3 regions of the Pseudoalteromonas sp. BSi20495 genome follow, and region 2 is predicted to be linked to each of the others. Evidence: predicted binding sites of a transcription regulator. Region 2 holds the regulator's gene; each other region holds the start of a gene.
What was found. The regulator FliA, encoded in region 2, starts transcription of late flagellar genes. The targets are predictions, from matches to a motif close to CTAAAGNTNNNNNNNNNNNNGCCGATA.
Positions count from the first base shown of each region.

Region 1: a site for FliA is predicted at 2,975-3,001, ahead of pomA (flagellar motor protein PomA). Genes of this name have one in related genera too.
Region 3: a site for FliA is predicted at 1,435-1,461, ahead of P20495_RS11220 (flagellin). Genes of this name have one in related genera too.

Region 1 is NZ_BADY01000129.1:3,121-10,653, reverse strand. Features, by position in the region: gene dxs (1-deoxy-D-xylulose-5-phosphate synthase) at 1-1,501, opposite strand, end outside; gene ispA ((2E,6E)-farnesyl diphosphate synthase) at 1,607-2,494, opposite strand; gene P20495_RS05155 (exodeoxyribonuclease VII small subunit) at 2,497-2,739, opposite strand; gene pomA (flagellar motor protein PomA) at 3,062-3,829, shown strand; gene P20495_RS05165 (flagellar motor protein MotB) at 3,832-4,752, shown strand; gene P20495_RS05170 (hypothetical protein) at 4,923-5,414, shown strand; gene P20495_RS05175 (DNA topoisomerase III) at 5,476-7,416, shown strand.
Region 2 is NZ_BADY01000083.1:20,136-27,668, reverse strand. Features, by position in the region: gene P20495_RS08570 (flagellar motor protein) at 1-497, opposite strand, end outside; gene P20495_RS08575 (chemotaxis response regulator protein-glutamate methylesterase) at 490-1,620, opposite strand; gene P20495_RS08580 (chemotaxis protein CheA) at 1,682-3,886, opposite strand; gene P20495_RS08585 (protein phosphatase CheZ) at 3,902-4,669, opposite strand; gene cheY (chemotaxis response regulator CheY) at 4,687-5,070, opposite strand; gene P20495_RS08595 (RNA polymerase sigma factor FliA) at 5,111-5,821, opposite strand; gene P20495_RS08600 (MinD/ParA family protein) at 5,848-6,708, opposite strand; gene flhF (flagellar biosynthesis protein FlhF) at 6,701-7,533, opposite strand, start outside.
Region 3 is NZ_BADY01000065.1:4,584-12,116, reverse strand. Features, by position in the region: gene P20495_RS11215 (flagellar protein FlaG) at 1-280, opposite strand, end outside; gene P20495_RS11220 (flagellin) at 366-1,334, opposite strand; gene P20495_RS11225 (flagellin) at 1,499-2,470, opposite strand; gene P20495_RS11230 (flagellin) at 2,976-3,944, opposite strand; gene flgL (flagellar hook-associated protein FlgL) at 4,265-5,497, opposite strand; gene P20495_RS11240 (flagellar basal body rod C-terminal domain-containing protein) at 5,500-7,503, opposite strand; gene flgJ (flagellar assembly peptidoglycan hydrolase FlgJ) at 7,505-7,533, opposite strand, start outside.

The DNA of each region.
Region 1 (7,533 bases), on a different contig from region 2:
TAACCGTATTTGCTTTGCCTATTTCAAGCAATTGCATAGTGCTTTCAATGTCTGCAGTACCTGCGCTACCTCGAGGATAACGAACTGCAACAGGGCAGTTTGCTTTATAACCGGTGTATAGCATTTGGCGACACTCGTTAGTGTCGCTTGGTGCCATAATGACCATATTTGGAATACAGCGCATAAAGCTTAAATCGTACGCACCTTGGTGAGTTTCACCATCGGCTCCAACAATGCCTGCCCGGTCAATGGCAAATAATACAGGTAAGTTTTGCAGTGCAACATCATGTATTAATTGGTCATATGCACGTTGTAAAAAGCTTGAGTAAATAGCCACAACAGGCTTTAAACCTTCACAGGCAAAACCAGCAGCTAAAGTAACAGCATGCTGCTCTGCAATGGCCACATCAAAATACTGGCCAGGGAATTCTTTAGAAAAACGCACCATACCTGAGCCTTCGCGCATTGCTGGCGTAATCGCCATTAAATTGCTGTCTTGCTCTGCCATATCGCATAACCAATCGCCAAATACTTTTGAAAAAGTAGCTGCACTAGGTTTAGATTTAGGTAAGCTAGTTGTGCTTGGGTCAAATTTTGGTACGCCATGATAGCCAATCGGATCGGCTTCAGCTGGTTTATAACCCTTACCTTTTTGCGTTTTTATATGTAAAAGTTGCGGACCTTTTAAATTACGCATATTACGTAATGTATCTACAAGCATGTTTACATCGTGACCATCAATTGGGCCGATGTAATTTAGGCCTAATTCTTCAAAGAAGGTACCTGGGATCATCATGCCTTTAATATGCTCTTCCATTTTACTGGCAAGTTGCTTTACCGGAGGCACGCCTGAGAGTAACTTTTTGCTACCTTCACGAATGTTAGTGTAAAAGCTACCCGATAAAATTCGGGCAAAGTGATTTGTTAAGGCGCCAACATTTTCAGAAATCGACATTTCGTTATCATTTAAAATAATAAGCATGTCTGATTTTACATCACCTAAATGATTCATCGCTTCAAATGCCATGCCTGCGGTTATTGCTCCGTCACCAATAATGGCTACAGATTTTCGACCTTTGCCTTCTTTTTGGGCGGCAATAGACATACCTAAGGCAGCTGAAATAGAGGTGCTTGAATGACCTACGCTAAACGTATCGTATTGGCTTTCATCGCGAAAAGGAAAAGGGTGTAAACCGTCTTTTTGGCGAATAGTGTGCATTTGGTCGCGACGACCTGTAAGGATTTTATGTGGATAAGCTTGATGACCCACATCCCAAACTAGGCGATCGTCTGGAGTGTTATAAACATAATGCAGCGCAACGGTTAGTTCAACCGTCCCTAAACCAGACGCTAGATGACCGCTACTTTGCGATACTGAGTTGAGTAAATAATCGCGCAGCTCATTGCTAAATGCAGGGAGTTTATCTTGCGCTAAATCACGCAATTGGGCTGGCTCGTCAACCAAATTAAGTAATGGATACTTGCTACTATCAAGTGTCATGGTTTTATATATATCCTTCGCTAACATTAATTAATCCAAAGCTTTTACGAATAATTAATGTTGAGTAATAATGTCAGTGTTAATTGCAATACGTGTGAGTAATAATTAGTGGTCACGCTCAATTAGGTAATTTGCCAGCGATGCAAGAAGTGTGGTGTCTGCATCTATATTTGCCAACGCTTCATGGGCTTGTTGTATTAAGTTTTGTGCCTTTTCTTTAGCGCCTAGCATACCTAATAACGCAGGGTATGTCGCTTTATTCGCGGCAATATCGGAGCCTTGTGGTTTACCTAAAGTAACCGTATCGCCTTCAACATCTAAAATGTCGTCGTGTACTTGAAATGCAAGCCCTATAGCATACCCAAAAACGCTTAAGTTTTCTAAGGTTTGTTCATCAACATTTTCGCTGCACAGTGCACCAAGTGTAATTGCGCAATTAATAAGTGCGCCAGTTTTTAGCTTATGTATTCGCTCAAGTTCTTGTACTGTAATTATTTTATCAGTGGCTGCAATATCTAAACCTTGACCTGAAACCATTCCTTCAAGGCCTGATGCGTGGGCGAGTGCCGCTATCATTTTTACCTGTGTTTGAGCAGAGCAGTTAAAACTATGTTTAGCAATTAGTTCAAAAGCTAAAGTTTGAAGAGCATCGCCGGCTAAAATTGCTTGGGCTTCACCATAAACTATATGACAAGTTGGTCGACCACGACGCAGATCGTCGTCATCCATAGCAGGTAAGTCATCATGTACTAGCGAGTAACTGTGTATGCATTCAATAGCTGCTGCTAATATATCTAAATCTTTTTTGTCTGCCCCTAATATTTTGCCTGTTGCGTAGACTAAAAATGGGCGCAGCCTTTTTCCACCATTAAACAAACTGTAATGAGTTGCTTCTTTTATTGCTCTATCACTATCAAGTGCTTGTTCAAAATAAAGGTTTAGTGCTGATGCAACGTCTATTTGAGCACGTTCAATATGTTCTTTAATGCTCACCGCTATTCCATATCATTATCAAAGTTTGTAAGTACTGATTTATCGCCATTACCCATTAAAATAGATACCTTTTGTTCTGCTTGCTTGAGTTTACCAGATGAAGCGTTAGCTAGAGCAATACCGCGTTCAAACTGCTTCAATGACTGCTCAAGCGATAAATCACCTTGTTCCATATCACTAACAATTATTGATAATTCTTCTAGTGCTTGTTCGAAACTTAAGTTTTCAGGTTTTTTAGTCGCCATCTTATTTCAGCTTACTTGATAAATTTAGGAGCCAATTTTAGGGGGAATGCTAAACTAGGTCAAAGAATGATATGTTTTTTTCTTCTATTACGGCTAAATGTTACTTTATGTGGATTAATAAAGCCTTAATTACGGTCATACTGATATCATTTAAATGATTAATCGTTATATTAACATTGTAACTTTGTTTAAAAATAATCCTGGAATTGTTTTTTATGTTTATTTTCATATATGACTCAAGCAATTTAGCATGTTGCCGATAAGCAGTTAATAATAAAAGTTTTACAATAAGGCCTTAGTGCATGAAACCTCTGGAGGTAATGTGGATTTAGCAACCATAATAGGGATCCTTGGCGCAATTGGCTTAATTGTCATGTCCATGTTTATGAGTAGTAGTGGTGAAATGGCCATGTTTTACAATACCCCTTCAGTGGTAATTGTATTTGGTGGCTCTATATTTATAGTTTTATCTAATTACACCATGGGACAATTTTTTGGGATAGGTAAAGTTGCCGCTAAAGCTTTTATGTTTAAAATTGAATCGCCGGAAGAGTTAATTGAAAAAGCGGTTGAACTTGCAGATTCAGCTCGAAAGGGCGGTTTTCTGGCGCTTGAGGAAGCTGAAATACCAAATCAATTTATGCGTAAAGGTGTAGATATGCTAGTTGATGGTCACGATGCTGACGTTGTTAGAGCGACCTTACAAAAAGATATCACTTTAACTTCAACACGACATGAAATGGGCGCAGGCTTATTTAAAGCGATGGCCGATATTGCTCCTGCAATGGGTATGATTGGTACGCTTATTGGTTTAGTTGCTATGTTATCGAATATGGACGATCCAAAATCAATTGGTCCTTCAATGGCTGTTGCACTATTAACTACCTTATACGGTGCCTTTTTAGCAAACGTAGTGGCTATCCCTATTCAAGTTAAATTGGAACTTCGTAAAGACGAAGAGGCGATGAATCAACGTTTGATTTTAGATGCAGTTTTAGGTATCCAAGATGGTCAAAATCCAAAAGTGATTGAAGGTATTTTGAAGAACTACTTAGCTGAATCAAAACGTAAAGTTGATACTGAGGAGTAACCATGTCTGAGCAAGAGTGTAAATGTCCTCCTCCTGGTTTACCTGCTTGGATGGGAACCTTTGCCGACTTAATGTCTTTACTGATGTGCTTTTTTGTACTCTTGCTTGCATTTTCTGAAATGGATGTACTTAAATTTAAACAAATAGCAGGCTCGATGAAGTTTGCTTTCGGTGTACAAAACAAAATAGAAGTAAAAGATATTCCCAAAGGTACCTCGGTTATTGCAATGGAGTTTACGCCAGGTAAACCAGAACCTACACCAATTGAAACTATTCAGCAGCAAACCGTAGAAATGACTCAGCAAATGCTTGAATTTCAAGCCGGTGATGAAAGTTCAGCTGGCGGCAGGCAAGAACAACGAGGTGATAAACGTGGTGGTGAGTCTCGGAGCACTTCGCAGGAAAAATCTTCAGAGCAGGCTATTTCAGCAGCGGATCAAGAACAAACAAACGAGCTTGTTAAAAAAATCGCGCAGCAGCTTGAAAAGCAAATTATTGATGGTGCAATAGAGCTTGAGTCTTTAGGGCAGCAAATAATTATTCGTATTAGAGAAAACGGTTCCTTTCCTTCAGGTAGTGCATTTTTACAACCTAAGTTTAAACCTATAATTCAAGATATCGGTGTTCTTTTAAAAGATGTGCCAGGAGAGATTACAGTTTCAGGGCATACCGATGATTTTCAGGTGTCGAATGAACTGTATGTTAATAATTGGGATTTATCATCTAAACGTGCTGTGGCTGTTGCAAGTGAATTACAAAAAGTACAAGGCTTTGACAAAACTCGGATGATGGTTGTTGGGCGAGCTGAAACAAGACCTCTTGTACCAAATGATACAGATGAAGACCGCCGTCGTAACAGGCGTGTAGAGATTTCTATTTTACAAGGTAAGGCAAAAGAGTCAGCACCTATTGATGTTAGGTAACTTTACTTGGCAAATACGTTTATTTATCATAAAGTAAGCTTTCAATAACAAATGTAACGGAGTCAGCCATGAAGAATATCGATAAATTTAGTTATATGCCAGGTAATGGCGGTGGTAATGACGATAATGATGATAAAGAACCTGATAAAAAATAGGCTGAGTGTAATATTTTGCCTGAATGGTTTGAAAGTATTTCTAGGTTACTCGAGAGTAGCTGGGTTTTTATATTAAGCCCTGCTATTTTTGTGTTTTACCTACGCAAAGATCACCTTGCATTACGCTTTGTGTTGGTTACTGCTGTATTTTTTTTTTATGGAGCGTTGATCAACGACTATTTAAAAGAGTTCGATAGCAGTACTTATATATATCGTTACGTTATTTGGGCATTTAATGATCTTGCTTGGATGGCTTTGATCGCCTATTTAGGAATAAAAGACAAAATTTATTTGTGGCAGTGTGTTATCGGTCAACTAGTTGTTATAAGTGCCCCTATTTTACAGCTATTTAGGTTGGTTGATCGCCATCTATGGGATCTTTCTTATAGTACATATATTTATAAAACCTTATTGCCTTTCATTAATATTGGTACCGTTGTTGTTTGTTACCTACCGCTAGTTTATTTCTTAAGTAACAAGCGCAATATTGCATCAAACGAACAATAAAATTTATAGCTTTAAACTAATGTGCTAGACTACTGTTTATATAAACAGTGGTGAGCAAGCTATGAAACTCTACATTGCAGAAAAACCTTCACTTGGACGCGCTATTGCTGATGCGTTACCAAAACCACATAAAAAACACGATGGCTATATAGAAGTTGCTAACGGTGATTGTGTCTCGTGGTGTATTGGGCATTTGCTAGAACAAGCAGAGCCTGATGATTATGATGAGCGCTTTAAAAAGTGGCAGTTTGATCACTTACCTATAATACCTGAGCAGTGGAAGTTAAAAGCCAAAACCAAAACTCGCAAACAGCTCACTGTTTTAAAAAAATTAATTAAACAAGCTTCGCAACTTATTCATGCTGGCGATCCAGACCGCGAAGGCCAGCTTCTGGTTGACCAAGTAATAGAAGAAGCTAAAATAAGTCAGGCTAAAAAGCAAAGTACGCAACGTTTACTCATTAGTGATTTAAATTTATCTGCGGTAAAAAAATCACTGGGCGTTATGCGTTCTAATCGAGATTTTATTCCGTTAAGTGTATCTGCTTTAGCGCGCTCTCGTGCGGATTGGTTATTTGGTATGAATTTAACGCGTGCATATACATTAGCTGGGCAAAAAGCAGGATTTGGTAATGTGCTTTCGGTAGGGCGGGTTCAAACCCCTATTTTAGGTCTTGTTGTTAATAGAGATAACGAAATAGCGAATTTTGTATCTAAGCCTTTTTACGATGTATTGGCGCATTTGTTTACTCCAGATAATCAACCATTCATAGCTAAGTGGGTTCCAAGCAAAGCATGTGAGCCACATCAAGATGAAGAAGGGCGAATACTTAACAAAGCTCTTGCAGAAAATGTTGCTTCACGCATTACAAAGCAAAGTGCTGAGCTTACTTCACTCGACCAAAAACAAAAAAAGCAAAGTGCTCCATTACCTTATAATTTATCTGCTCTGCAAATAGATGCCGCTAAAGCATTTGGTATGCCAGCTCAAAAAGTATTGGATATTTGCCAAATACTTTACGAACGTCATAAACTAATTACTTACCCACGCTCAGATAATCGTTATTTACCCAAAGATCACCATCAAGAAGCATCTGCTATTTTTAAGGCAATAAGTGCTAATGGTGGGCAAAGCAGTGAATTAGTAAACGGGGCTGATGTAAAAAAGCGTAGTAAATGTTTTAACGATTCAAAAGTGGCTGCCCATCATGCCATTGTGCCTACGGCTAAACAGTTAAAGTCAGCGAGTTTGAGCGGTGACGAAGCAAAGGTATATCAATTAATAAGCCGTCATTACTTAATTCAGTTTTATCCCGACTATATATATAACGAAACTAAAGCTGAGGTAATTATTGCTGGTGGGCTTTTTAAGGCAAATGCAAAGCAAGATGTAAGCTTGGGTTTTAAGGTGTTAATGGGTAAATCTGAATTAAAAGATGAAGCCTTGCTACCTCCTTTAACAAAAGGTATGCCTCTTTTTTGCGATAAAGGCGAAGTAGTCGAAAAGCATACATCACCCCCTGCTTATTTTACCGATGCCACATTATTGGCTGCGATGACGGGCATTAGCCGTTATGTTAAAGATCCACAAATTAAAAAAGTATTAAAAGACACTGATGGTTTAGGTACGGAGGCAACACGTGCGGGAATAATCGAGTTGCTATTTAAGCGGCGTTTTTTAAAACGTGAAGGTAAGTCAATTAGAGCGACCGAAACGGGACTTGCTCTTATTAGCGTATTACCACAAGGTTTAGCGAGTCCTGATTTAACCGCAAAGTGGGAGTCGAGCTTAGGTGATATTGCACAGCAGGCAATGAGTTATCAGCAATTTTTACAGCCTTTACTTGCTGACCTAAATGGGTTTGTTCAATTAGCAGCAAACTGCGATAGCAATGCATTTGCGAAGTTACCAAAAACCTCACCTAAAAAACGTTTTGCTAAACGAGGTGGAAAAGCGACCTTTAAAAAGTCGAGTTATAAAAAAAGCTCTGTTGCTAGTTAGGGCGTGTTGACCATTCATGGTTGAATTTGCAGCAGTATGTTTGGTATTTGGGCAAGGCATAGCCTATGTAGTGTGGTTATTCCCCCATAAATAGGCGATAAAGCAGCATAAATGCCA
Region 2 (7,533 bases):
ATAAGACCAAGCACTGCGCCCAAAATCCCTATTGTTGGGCTATACCCGCCCATAGCTTCATAAACGCGTCCTGCCTCTAATAAACGGTCGCGTTCTAATAATAAATCAATTTCAAGTGTATCGCGCAGCTTTTGCTCAGAGCAACCATCAACAAGTAAGCTAAGACCTTTAGCTGCATATGGATCGGGATGAGTTAAGGCCTCATTTTCAAGTGCTAAGTAGCCTTCTTGTCGTGCTTTGTGAGACCATTGTTTAACTTGTTCGATCGCTTCGTCTACATCATGCTTTGGCGAAATAAAAACCCAGTGGCTTATTTTTAGCATTTTTTTAAAAGTACTAGATGATGTTTGCAACATCACAGCGCCAAGCGTACCACCAACTACGATTATAAGTGCTGGTCCATTGAATAACGCAGAGACAACACCGCCTTCTAAAGAATAACCTATCGCTATAGCGCCTAACGCAATAAATAAACCTAATATAGAAAGCTTATCCACAACCAATCTCTTTTTTAATCCTTAGAGCGATATCATCTAGAGCAAGACTTTCACTTGCTAAGCCAGCACTTGCAACCGCCTGTGGCATACCGTAAACAACACAACTTTTTTCGTCTTGTGCCCAAATAGTGGCGCCAGTCTGCTTCAACATTCGAGCACCATCACGCCCATCAGCCCCCATACCAGTAAGAACAATAGCCAGTACGTCACCTTGACAAGCTTTTGCAACGCTTGCAAAAGTCACATCAACACTTGGTTTATATGTTATTCGCTCACTGTTATCTTCAAATACGCGCAATGTTTTTGAAGACCCACGCCCCTCAACCATCATTTGTTGGCCACCTGGAGCCAAGTATGCAGTCCCTGGTTGTAATCGATCCCCTTGTTGAGCTTCCTTTACTTTTATCTGGCATAAACCATTTAAACGCGAAGCAAATGCAGGTGTGAATGCGGCAGGCATATGCTGAATTAATAATATAGGATGCGGGAAATTTGCTGGTAATTGAGTTAATATTGTTTGTAATGCAACGGGTCCGCCAGTCGATGTACCAATAGCAACAAGTTGATATTTTTTACCACTAGCATGAACGGAGGCGTTAGAATTCGTACGTTGAAAGCTTCTATCTGGCTGCTTTAACGTTGCCGTGTTCCTTAATGAACTTGGAGTCGCTAATGGCATACTTTGCGGTTTAGCTGGTGTTATGGGCTTGAATGTACGGGGAACCCTTCTTCGACCAATTTCTTTCACTTTAGCTTGTAAAAGCTTTATTGCATCTTCATTGTTACGTGCAATATCTTCGAATTTTTTCGGTAAAAAATCCATTGCTCCGGCATCTAATGCATCAAGCGTTGCCGTTGCACCATCTCGAGTTAGTGAAGAAAACATCAAAATTGGTGTCGGATTACTCGACATTATTTCTTTAACTGCGCTAATACCGTCAAGCACAGGCATTTCTACATCCATTGTAATCATGTCAGGGCGTAGTTCAGCTGTTTTTTCAACAGCTTCTCTGCCATTCACAGCAAAACCTATTACTTTTATATCGCTGTCTTGCTCAAGTATTTCGCTCACTCTGCGGCGAAAAAAGCTAGAATCATCAACAACTAAAACTTTAACGGCCATTTAGCTCTCTTATTAAATTGAAGTGTAGGGCACTTTTACAGTGCACCTACTTTATTTATTATCAGCCCGCGTAATGTTTTAACATATTTGGTACATCTAAAATAAGTGCAATACCACCATCGGAAGTAATTGTAGCACCAGCCATACCGGGTGTTCCTTGTAATAAAGCATCAAGAGGTTTTATTACAACTTCCTCTTGCCCTATTAACGAATCTACGACAAAGCCTACTTGTTGTGTACCAATTTGGACAATAACTACATGACCATGTGCTTTACGCTGAGAGCGGTCAGCGCCTTTAACTAGCCAATGCTCAAGATAAAACAATGGAATTGCTTTTTTGCGCACAATAATTGTCAATTGACTATCAACAACATTCGTTTTAGTTAAATCGAGGTGGAATATTTCGCTAACACCCGCAAGTGGTAATGCAAATGTTTGCTCTCCAACAACAACCATTAAGGTCGGCAAGATAGCGAGAGTTAATGGTACTTTTATCTCTAAAGTAGTCCCAACACCTAACTCTGACTGAATACTTACTGAGCCATTAAGTTGGGTAATTTTGGTTTTAACTACATCCATACCAACGCCACGACCTGAAATATCCGAAATCTCTTCTTTTGTTGAAAAACCAGGTGCAAAAATTAAATTATATGCTTCAGTATCAGAAAGCCGGCTTGCTTGGTCGTGATCAAGAACACCTTTACTAATCGCTATTTTTTTCAGCTTCTCAGCATCCATACCAGCACCATCATCTTTAATGGTAAGTAAAATATGATCGCCTTGCTGAGATGCTGATAACGTAACAGTACCTGTTCTTGGTTTTCCAGCAGCCTCACGAAAATCTGGCATTTCAATACCGTGATCAACAGAGTTACGCACTAAATGCACTAAAGGGTCGGCTAATGCCTCAACCAAATTTTTATCTAAATCAGTCTCTTCACCAACTAATAATAGATTAATGTCTTTATTTAAGCTGCGTGCTAAATCACGAACAACTCGAGGAAATCGGCCAAACACTTTTTTAATTGGTTGCATGCGGGTTTGCATAACCGCACCTTGAATATCAGCAGTAACAACATCTAAGTTAGATATAGCTTTACCCATTGCTTCGCTTTCAGAATTCGTAGCCAAGCTAACTAAGCGGTTACGAACAAGTACCAATTCACCGACCATATTCATAATTTGATCTAAGCGTTTAGTGTCAACACGCACTGTCGTTTCAGCAGTTGGTGCAGTAGCCTTTTTTGGAGCTGCAGCAGGTGCTTTAGCAGCTGTTTTTTCAGCAGGTTTTGCAGGTACTGGTTTTGATGCTTCAACTTTTGGTACTGGGGCTGCTTTGGGCTTAGGAACAGCTTGTTTTGCGGCTGGTTTTTCAGCAATCGCAGGAGTGCTTTCTAAAGATTTAGGTGCAGTTCCCTTACCATGAAGTTCATCTAACAGTGATTCAAATTCATCATCACTGATATCATCGTTCGATGAATCTGTATTGTTAGTCGAAGGCGATGGCTTTTGTACATCAGGTGTAACATTACTTTCTTGCGCTGCAACAGAGCCGAAACTGCCAACACCATGAAGCTCGTCTAGTAAATTATCAAACTCATCGTCTGTAATATCACCATTCAAATCATGACTATTTGTGGGGGCTTTTACTGCCGATTCTTGGCTTGTACCATGTAATTCATCAAGTAGGTTTTCAAACTCATCCTCTGTAATTTCATCAATTTGAGAGTCAGTTTCAGATGAAGTTGGACCACTAAACAGCTCATCAAAAGCAAAAGGGTCCGCACCATCAGTACTGGGAGTTTGTGCTTCAGCGGCTTCTTCTTGAGGCTGTTCTACAACAACTTCAGGAGAAGTACCTGATAACTCGTCTTCTGTGGGGGGGAGACCTAACTTATGTAAAACTTCAAGTAGTTGAGGATCCGCAGGTTCTGGTTTATCACGATTTTGAATCGTCGCAAACATTTCATTGATAGTATCAAGTGCTTGTAAGATAACATCCATTAGCTCAGAATTAACAGAACGAACGCCTTGCCTTAACAAGTCGAATACATTTTCTGCGCCGTGACATGCGTCAACAAGCTCAGTCATAGCTAAGAATCCAGCACCGCCTTTTACGGTATGAAAGCCTCTAAATATAGCATTTAGCAACTCGGTATCTTCTGGATTGTTTTCCAGTTCAACTAACTGTTCAGATAAAAGCTCAAGGATTTCTCCTGCTTCTACAAGAAAGTCTTGTAAAATATCTTCATCGACTTCAAACATGCAGTTACTCTCCTCTTAGAAGCCCAAACTTGATAAAAGATCATCGACTTCATCTTGATCAGACACAACATCATTACGTGATTCTTTATCAATAATAGGCCCTTCAGGACCTGCTAATGTTTCTGGGTCAACTGGGTCATCTATTTTTTGTGGTTTTAGGGTGACTGCTTTACTGATATCTTGTTCAGAAAAAGCAGTTAAAAGATGAAGTAAGCTTTCTTCAACTTCCCTAACAAGTTCTATAATTCGGCGAATTACTTGACCTGTCAAATCTTGATAATCTTGGGCCATTAATATGTTAGTCATGAAGCTTTGTAACTCATCAGTTTTATGATGAGAACTGCTCATGAATTTATCAATGCTGTGGCACAGTACTTTAAATTCACCGAGTTCAATTTCACGACTCATTAGACGGTCCCATGTCGGTTTGATATGGGATATTTCATCAGCTAACTGTTGTGCTATCGGTAAACTCGCCTCAACCGCATCCATGGTTTTATTTGCAGCATTTTCTGTCATCTCAATGACATAATTAAGCCGTTTTTTAGCATCAGGTATAGCGTCGTTAGTGAGATCTGTTAGGCGCGTGTCTAGCTCAAAGCCTTTTAAAGCTTCATGTAGTTGACGCGTCAACTTTCCCACTTCGTCAAATATTTCTGACTGCTCTTTAGATGCAGTATCTAAAATTAGTTGATCAGCTTTATCATGTTCGCCATTTTCTAAAAAAGTGACGAGCTGACGAGCTTGTTCTAACGTTATCCGAGGCGCAGCAGGTGCTGGCATAAGCCTTTCCCCTATTATTAACCTAAGCGTTCGAACACTTTTTCTAATTTAGTTTTTAATGTGCCAGCTGTAAATGGTTTTACAATATAGCCATTAACACCAGCTTGAGCCGCTGCTATTATTTGTTCTTTTTTAGCTTCAGCTGTCACCATTAAAACAGGAAGGTGTTTTAATTTATCGTCAGCCCTTATCGCTCTCAAAAGATCAATACCTTGCATTCCTGGCATGTTCCAATCTGTTACCACAAAATCAAAAACTTGATTTTGTAACATGGGTAAGGCTGTAGAGCCGTCATCCGCTTCTTGGACGTTGGTAAAGCCTAAGTCGCGCAATAGATTTTTAATAATACGTCTCATTGTCGAAAAATCATCAACAACAAGAATTTTCATGTTTTTATCCAAAACATCCTCCAGTGAGGTCTTAACCTGTATTTACTTACTACTAGTTTATCCAGTCATTGATTTTTGCTTTTAGCTTAATCATCGCCTGACCATGTATCTGACTTACACGCGATTCACTTACATCGAGTATATGTCCAATTTCTTTTAAATTCATTTCATCGTTATAGTACAAAGAAAGTACCATTGCGTCTCGCTCTGGTAATGACTTGATAGCATTTAATAATGATTCATTAAATCGTTCATTTTTAACGTTATTAAACGGTTTGTCTAGCGTTAAATCTTGGCCCGCCGTGGTAATAACATCTTCATCGACCCCGAGGTCTTCGATGCCTAACACTTTACTTGTGTTTACATCGTTTAAAATATGATGGTACTCATTTAACGAAATTTCAAGTTTTTCAGCAACTTCTATATCGGTTGGTTCACGATTCAAGCTACTTTCTAATCCAGCAATCGTCTCGGCTACAAGACGGCTTTTTCTATGAACCGACCGAGGAGCCCAGTCACCACGGCGCATTTCATCAAGCATGGCACCGCGAATTCGTATTCCCGCGAACGTTTCAAAACTTGCGCCTTTGGTTGCATCAAAGTTTTTTGATGCTTCAATTAGGCCTATCATACCCGACTGAATTAGGTCATCGAGTTGGACACTTGGAGGCAAACGAGCAATTAAATGACATGCCACTTTTTTGACTAGCGATGCATGTTTTTCAACAATCACATTTAAATTTTGTGTTGATTGATATCCCATAGCTCTATTTACCAATGTTGTCATAATTAGCCGTTAACTAGCTTCTCAATAAAAAACTCTAAATGTCCTGAAGGTTGGTTAGGTATAGGCCATTTCACTGCTCTTGTCGCCAGTGCTTTAAAGGCAACTGAAGCAGGAGAACTAGGAAAAAGTTCTACAATCACTTTTTGACGGCGAGTTGCCTTACGCATATTTTCGTCATAAGGGATTGTTGCAACCAACTCCATTGACACATCTAAAAATCGGTCCGTTACTTTTGAAAGTTTTGCAAATAACTCATGACCTTCACGCATACTACGAACCATATTAGCTACAATTTTGAATTTATACACCCCATGCTCACGACTTAACACTTTAATAAGTGCATAAGCATCTGTGATTGAAGTCGGTTCGTCGCACACTACAACCATTACATCTTGAGCAGCACGAGAAAAGCTCAGTACCATATCTGAAATACCCGCAGCGGTATCTACAATTAAGATATCAAATTCGGTATTTAATTCGCTAAAAGCGCGTATAAGGCCTGCATGTTCAGACGGTGATAATTCCACCATACTCTGAGAACCAGAGGTCGCTGGTACAATTTTAATTCCTGCAGGACCTTCAACTAAAATCTCATCGAGTTCACACTCACCAGAAAGTACATGTGATAAATTACGTTCAACCCGTAATCCGAGCATCACATCACAGTTCGCTAGACCTAAGTCGGCATCAAGTACTAAAACTCGATTACCTTGCTGGCCTAATGCTATTGCCGTGTTAAGTGAAACATTTGTTTTACCTACACCACCCTTGCCACCAGTAACAGCGATAACTTTTACGCCGTTGTTATTGTTTTGACTCATTTTGCGCAGGCCGCTTGCTTGATCTAATACTGTGTTAATCATACATCCCTACTGTGCTCGACGCCACTGCTTGGTGTCGTGAATGTTGTGCTTTTATTCTTTTCAAATACAATTGCTCAGCTTTTTTTACTAGTTTTTCTGCATTTGCAACACGAATGTCTTCTGGAACTCGTTGACCATTAGTAAGATACCCTATTGGAAGGCGATTTTGAATCGCAATACTAATAATCTCACCTAAACTTAAAGATTCATCCAACTTGGTGAAAATACAACCACTTAACTGCACTTTTTTGAAATGTCGTACTGTTTCTTGCAAGACATTTATTTGCGCTGTTGCACTTAATACTAAATAACTACGAATATCAACACGTTGATTGCGCATAAGCGTATTCAATTGCTCTGTTAAACGTAAGTCTCGTTGACTCATACCTGCTGTATCAATTAATACTAGACGTTTATTTCGTAAATGGTATAAAACTTCAGCTAATTCATTAGCATCTTTAACCTGCTTTACTCCACAACCGATAATTCGACCGTATGTTGCAAGTTGCTCATAAGCACCAATTCTGTATGTATCGGTGGTTATTAGCGCCACTTTATCTGCACCGTATTTCTGTGCGCCTAAAGCAGCCAACTTTGCAACTGTTGTCGTTTTCCCCACACCAGTAGGGCCTACCAATGCGTAAACACCACCTTGACGTAGTATTTCATTATTCGTAGTTTGCATCTGGTCTTCGACCATTGTTAACAAAGCCTTCCAACCTTGTTGGCGAGATACGTCATCAGGTACAAAACACGCCATTTGTTCTGCAACTTCTTTATCGATTCCCATACCAACTAAACGGTCAATCATACAAGCACGTGTGG
Region 3 (7,533 bases), on a different contig from region 2:
TAATAGGAAAATCCCCTCGTTCATCAAACTCAAATTTTAAATTAGTTGATGTTAAAGGGATATACTCATTTAGCTTTTCTAAATTTTCTTTTACTTCAACAAATAAATCATTATCTTTTTTCTCTTCAAGCTTTTGTGCAGTTTTAATATCAACAGCTTCTCTAGCTGTTAAATCAGTACCTTTTTCAAGCTTTTCTTTCTTTACTGCTTCTTTGGTAACAAAATTACTCGCAGTATGTAATCCATCTGTTGTTTTTTGTGTAGAGTTTAAATCAATCATTTCGGCACCCTCGAAACATTTATAAGTACTATAAGCCACATTTGGACAATTTGCTTAATCTAAAGTGGCCTATAGTTCAAATCAGTTAGCCTAAAAGAGATAGAGCAGCCTGTGGACGCTGATTTGCTTGGCTTAGAATTGTTTGACTAGCTTGTTGTAAGATTTGCATCTTAGTTAAGTTAGCTGTTTCTTGCGCGAAATCTGTATCCTGAATACGTGACTTAGCCGCTGATAAGTTTTCAGAGATATTTGATTGGTTGCGAATCGTTGATTGGAAACGGTTTTGAACCGCACCTAACTCAGCACGTTTTTTATCAACTACAGCGATAAGAGAATCCATACCTGCGAATATTACTTGTGCATTTGCTTGGCTAGATACACTAATAGCTGTTGCTATGAATGACGCGGCAAATGTATCTGTAGCGAGTGCTGCACCACCGATATCAGAAGCACCTTCAGCGAGTCCTGATAAGCGATTACCTGTAACAGCACTTGCCACAACAGCAATACCAGACATTGTAAAACCACCATTAGCTGACACACTGTTTACACCTGCAGTAGCACCTACATTTTGCATACTAAAACCAATAGTTTGCACTGCATCAGCACCAACTTGAAATTGAGCGTCATAGCTACCATCTAACAGGTTTTGACCACCGAACGTTGTATCTTCTGCAACACGGTTAACTTCTGATGATAGTGAACGAATCTCTTCTTGGATAGCTAAACGGTCTTCATCAGTATTCGAGCCATTTGATGCTTGTTGAGCAAGTGTACGGATACGCTGGAACATTGATGTTACTTCGTCAAGCGCTCCCTCAGCAGTTTGCGCAAGTGAAATACCATCGTTAGCATTTCGATTCCCTTGGTCCAAACCATTAACTTGCGATGTTAGACGGTTTGAAATCTGCATACCTGCAGCATCATCTTTTGCACTATTAATACGCATACCAGACGATAAACGTTGAAATGATGTATCTAACGCATTACTAGAGTTACTTAGTTGTCTTTGTGCGTTCAAAGAACTCACATTACTATTTACATATAAAGCCATAATAGCCTCCGCTTCAAAGTTCGATGGATTATAACGGGATACCCCTACCCTGTTATAATCCGAGATTTAGAGTACTGGATTTTTAGTCCTCTAAATCATTTATCGCCCATTAAAGCAAAAGCTTTAGCTTTATTTGTATTTAATTTTTATTTACGCCTATATTGTTAACCTTGAAGTAAACTAAGCGCCGCTTGAGGACGTTGGTTAGCCTGCCCTAAAATAGTTTGACTTGCTTGTTGTAATATTTGGTTTTTGGTTAAATTAGCCGTTTCCATCGCAAAATCAGCATCTTTAATACGCGATTTAGCTGCAGATAAGTTTTCAGAAATATTAGCTTGGTTACGAATAGTTGACTGGAATCTGTTTTGCACAGCACCTAACTCTGAACGTTTTTTATCAACAACTGCAATAAGTGCATCCATACCGGCGAAAACTAATTGCGCGTTAACTTGGCTTGAAACACTTATATTACTTGCGATAAATGTTGCCGCAAAAGTATCTGTTGTTAAAGCGGCCCCACCGATATCAGATACACCTTCAGCTAACCCCGATAAGCGCTGTCCTGAAACCGCACTTGCGATACCTGCGATACCTGACAAAGTAAACCCACCATTAGCTGACACACTATTAACTGCTGCAGTAGCACCAACATTTTGCATGCTAAAACCTATAGTTTGCACTGCATCAGCACCAATTTGAAAGCTTGCTGAGTAACTACCATCAAGTAAACTTTGGCCGCCAAATGTCGTATCTGTAGCAATACGGTTTACTTCATCAGATAATTGACGTATTTCTTCTTGAATTGCTAAGCGGTCTTCATCTGTATTCGAACCATTCGAAGCTTGTTGTGCAAGAGTACGGACACGCTGAAAGGTAGACGTAATTTCATCCATTGCACCTTCTGCCGTTTGGGCTAAAGATATACCATCATTCGCATTTCGGTTCCCTTGATTAAGGCCAAGTATTTGCGATTGTAAACGGTCTGAAATTTGTAATCCAGCAGCATCATCAGCTGCACTATTTATGCGAAGACCCGAAGAAAGGCGTTTAAAAGACGTGTCTAAATCTCCACCGCTTCTATCAAGTTGTCTCTGTGCATTTAGTGCGCTCACATTGGTATTTACATATAAAGCCATAATATACTCTCTTCTTATCTGTCAAAGTTAAGTCACTATCTCATTCGAAAGAAAGTGGATATTTGACAAAGTGACTAGATATGTACGCATAACTCATGCCTAGGGGCAACTATCTGCCACTTTGTAAGTTAATAATAAACTTACAAATACATAAGCAAACATTAGGCCAACTTTAGTTAACTAAAATAAAGAAGTATACAAGCAGCCATTAGACAACGCTTGGTTTGTGATTGGGCAGGCTAAAATAGTAGTATTATAATAAAAAAGAGTAATAAGGCCCTTACGGGCCTTATGATCTGATAAGTTTGAGAGTGGGTTAACTTTCATAAACTAATGGCATAGTTTATGCTTATGTTTATGTGTTCTGCAAATGTAAGAACTGTTGGGATTTAAAGCCTCCGCTTGAAAAATCCTGTAGCGCCTTTGTTAATACCCCATTAAACAAAGGCGCTTTTATTCTTCTTCGTCAATACTTTGACTAATCTTTCTGTTAAACCTTCACCGATTAACCTAGTAAGCTTAATGCAGCCTGTGGACGCTGATTTGCTTGACCTAAAATTGTTTGGCTAGCCTGTTGTAAAATCTGCATCTTGGTTAAATTAGCTGTTTCTGCAGCAAAGTCAGTATCTTTAATACGAGAACGTGCCGCTGATAAGTTTTCTGATATATTCGATTGGTTACGAATCGTTGATTGAAAACGGTTTTGAACCGCACCTAACTCAGCGCGTTTTTTATCTACTACCGCAATTAAAGAATCCATGCCTGCAAATACTACTTGTGCATTTGCTTGGCTAGATACACTAATAGCTGTAGCTACGAATGACGCGGCAAATGTATCTGTAGTTAGTGCTGCACCACCGATATCAGAAGCACCTTCAGCAAGTCCTGATAAGCGATTACCTGTAACAGCACTTGCCACAACAGCAATACCAGACATTGTAAAACCACCATTAGCTGATACACTGTTTACACCTGCAGTAGCACCTACATTTTGCATACTAAAACCAATAGTTTGCACTGCATCAGCACCGACTTGGAAATTAGCATCATAACTACCATCAAGTAAGTTCTGACCACCAAACGTCGTATCTTCTGCAACACGGTTCACCTCTGATGATAAAGAGCGAATCTCTTCTTGTATCGCTAACCTATCTTCATCTGTATTAGAACCATTTGATGCTTGTTGAGCAAGTGTACGAATACGTTGAAACATTGATGTTACTTCATCAAGTGCTCCCTCAGCAGTTTGTGCTAAAGAAATACCATCGTTTGCGTTACGGTTACCTTGATTTAAGCCATTAACTTGTGCGGTTAGACGGTCTGAAATTTGAAGTCCCGCTGCATCATCTTTTGCGCTATTGATGCGCATACCAGATGATAAACGTTGGAATGATGTATCTAATGCGTTACCAGAATTGCTTAATTGTCTTTGTGCGTTTAATGCACTAACATTTGTATTTACATATAAAGCCATAATATCTCTCCCGAAGTAAACTTATCATTTACTCTCAAACTTACTAGATTAAGCAGTAGTTGTTATTTCAACGCTTTGCTTGGTTAATTAAGTTATCGGTCCCTTTAAAAAATCCTTTAGCTTTTTTTAATTTTTTTATTCTTTATTTTTAACTAACTGTAATTTAATGGTTTTACCTATTTCAGTAAATTAAATAACACGATAGAAAACACTTGTTTATTTTTAATAATAAAAACCAAGTAGCTAAATTTAAAGGGGATAATCTTAAAAAGAAGGGAAAGATTCGAATAAGGCAAGTTGTTGCCTTATTCTTTGTAAAATTATAGATAATCAAATAATGAAAGGTTGGCTAAACGGCCAAAGGTTGCCTGAGATGCTTGAAGAGCTGTTTCTTGCTTTGTAAGTTCTGTAATAGCTTCAGTTATATCAATATCAACTAAGCCAGATCTTGACGATTTGTTATTGATATCTAAATCAGTATTTGACTGCTGTACTTTGTCTGCTGTATTAATTCGACCTCCAAGACCTGCTTGAGTAAGCGATACATTGTTCTTTGCATTATTTATCTGTACTAGTGAGTCAGCAAGAACTTCCTTAAATTCTTCTTGTGTTAGGCTAGGGTTCGTTAATCCTGCAATTAATTCATTCATTGAATTTAACACATTCTCTTTTTTAGGAGCTTCTAACGCAAAATCAACTTGTCCGCTGGCAACTGGAGATATACTAATTTCTAGACCTGCAAAACTAATCTTGGAACCACCAAAGTCACCTGCCGCCAATATTGTTCCACTCTGTTCAATTTGATAAGTATTTGGAGTACCCACAGTTGTTATAACATTTATTGTATTTGAGCCAATAGGAGCCGCGGGATCTGGGTCAAAATTAGATTTATGAAATAAGTCAAATTGCCCTTGTTCTGTTACAAAGACTTTAGCACTCGTTATACCACCAATCACAGTTCCGTCATTTGATGTAACATTTAATCGAGCGTCCACTTTTTCAAATGCATCAAAACCATTATCGCTCGATTTTATATCAACACCTTCAGCTATTTTTATCTTGTGTTCACCTTGATCCCCACCATATACATATATACCTGTTGATGACTCAAGTGCATAAGTCTGAGTATTATCTTGATAGCCTGAAAATATATATTTTCCATCTTCTGTTTTAGAATTCATTAAATCTAGCACGCTACTTTGAAGTGCTTTTATTTCTTCAGCTATAGACTCTCTGTCGACATCATCATATGCGCCATTACCTGCTTGAATAGTCAATGTATGTGCTTTTTCAAGTGCACTTTTAATTCCTTTGAGAGCTGCTTCCTCTATATTTAAACGGCTAGTGAGCATTGTAATATTTTTAGTGTATTGCTCATTACTTTGTATACGATCTGTATACTGCAAAGCACGAGCCGAAGCCGACGGATCATCCGAAGCTGTTAAAACTCGCTTTTGTGTATTAACTTGCTCTTGCGCTTTGTTTACGCTTTGTTGATTATTTAAAATTGAATTCAAACTATTTTGATACATTAAATTATTTGATAAGCGCATAACTACCTCGCAGCACTAAGTAAAGTGTCAAAAATGGTACGGGCCGTCGCTAAAACTTGTGCTGAGGCTGCATAAGATTGTTGAAAACGTAATAAATTAGCAGCCTCCTCATCTAGATTCACTCCCGAGAGTGATTCGTACCATGCTTCTGATTGTTGAGCGAGTGCTTCAAACGCCTCACCATTTGTTTTCGCCTGGCTGGTTACCACACCAATATCACTTACTAATCCCGCGTAAGCTTGATTAAATGTTTTATGGTTATCTGCATTCGTACCCGAAACCACATTTTGACGAACTAACTCTCCACTTTGTAATTCAGCAAGCTTTAAACCATTTCGATTATCATCGAAGCCACCTTCGTTAAATTCTAATGTGAAGGTATCACCCGTAGCAGTTGTGCCTTCTAAATCAAAATCGAAACCATATAATTCAAATCCATTACCTGCTTGCTGTAACATATTCTCTGCCGGAGGCGTTATCGTAAATGTACTGGTATTAACTCCATCTGATACTGTATATTCATCCAAGTTGGCTGTTTTAACTATCGAAATAGGCCCATTTGTAAGCCCAACTGGAGAAGAACTAAAACTGCCTGTTGTAACATCCGTAACTTCACCCACAGTAATTGTTGCAGAACCTGTATTATTAATATCGTTGGCGGTTCTAATTGGTGCGGCTAATGCTAAATCTTCACCACGCCCTGTTGTCAAAGACATACTTGCAGCAGCTTCTGAATTAAGCTTTATTTGAAACTGATCACCTGTATTTCCGGTCCCCGACACATTAATCTGTAACCCATATGACTCACCACTGGTAATAGTAGATGAATCTATAACTCCAGCAACTATATTTGCTGTTGAAGGGTTACCCAGCGGTTCACCTTTATTATCAACCGGCTGAATTTCTACTGTTGTGCCACTAGTATATGTAACTATGAAATCACTTGCCGGCAATTCACTACTCTTACCTGGCTCGAGCGTTGCTGTCATGGTTGAACCACCAGTATTGGCTGCATAAGCATAACCGCCGACTGCAGGTATATTAAATATATTGCCACCTAACTCACCATTAGCATCCATACCAAGCTTATTTTGCTCATTAAAAGAATCTGCAATAGCCAATCCCATTTGACCAATTTGATTTTGTGCTGGTACTAAAATATCGTCTCTAAATGCAAGTAAGCCGCCAATTTTTCCTTTCAATTTACTTGTATCAACTTCGAGAGGCACAACTTTACCACCATTAACATCAAGCTTAAGCTCTTTAAAATTAGGATCTGGGTCACCTCGCATGGAAAATAAATTAAAAGAACCATTCTGCATAACTACTGCTTCACCTGTACCCATAAAAACAAGCTTTTCACCGTTGGGGCCATCAAGTGTTTCTATATCTATAAGTTCTGACAGGTCACGAATAGCTTTATCGCGCTCATTATATGTAGAGCTAGCATCAGCTGCATTATTAGTACCATTTACAGCAGCAATATCTTGATTCAACGTGCTTATTTTCTGAACTAACCCATTAGCTTCATCAGTGAAAATTTCGAGCTGTTCGTTTACTATATTTTTTTGATCGAACACAATTCCTGAAAGCCTATCCATTTGATTTATTAAATTTTCAGCATCAGTCATCACTAGCGAACGCGAAACCGTTGAAGATGGCTGGTTAAGTGCTCCTTGAACATTGTTAAATAAAGAGTTAACGCTTGTAGATAAACTATTCGATTCTTCAGAAAATAAAGTATCAACACGATTAGCTTCTACCACAAATTGCTCAAAGAAAGTTTTATTCGATGTATCTCGGTTTAATTGTTCCTGAGCAAACTGATTCAGTAATCGGTAAGTTTCACCTCGACCAACCTGATTATCAATCATGGTTGAATGCTCCGTTCGTTCACGAACATAACCTTCAGTATTTACATTTGCGATATTTTTGCTTGTCGTCTGCAGTAGCTCTGAGTTAGCCCTAACTCCAGAACTGGCAATACTTAATAAATTAAACGACATATTACTTTACTCCTTGGCGAATAACGTTTG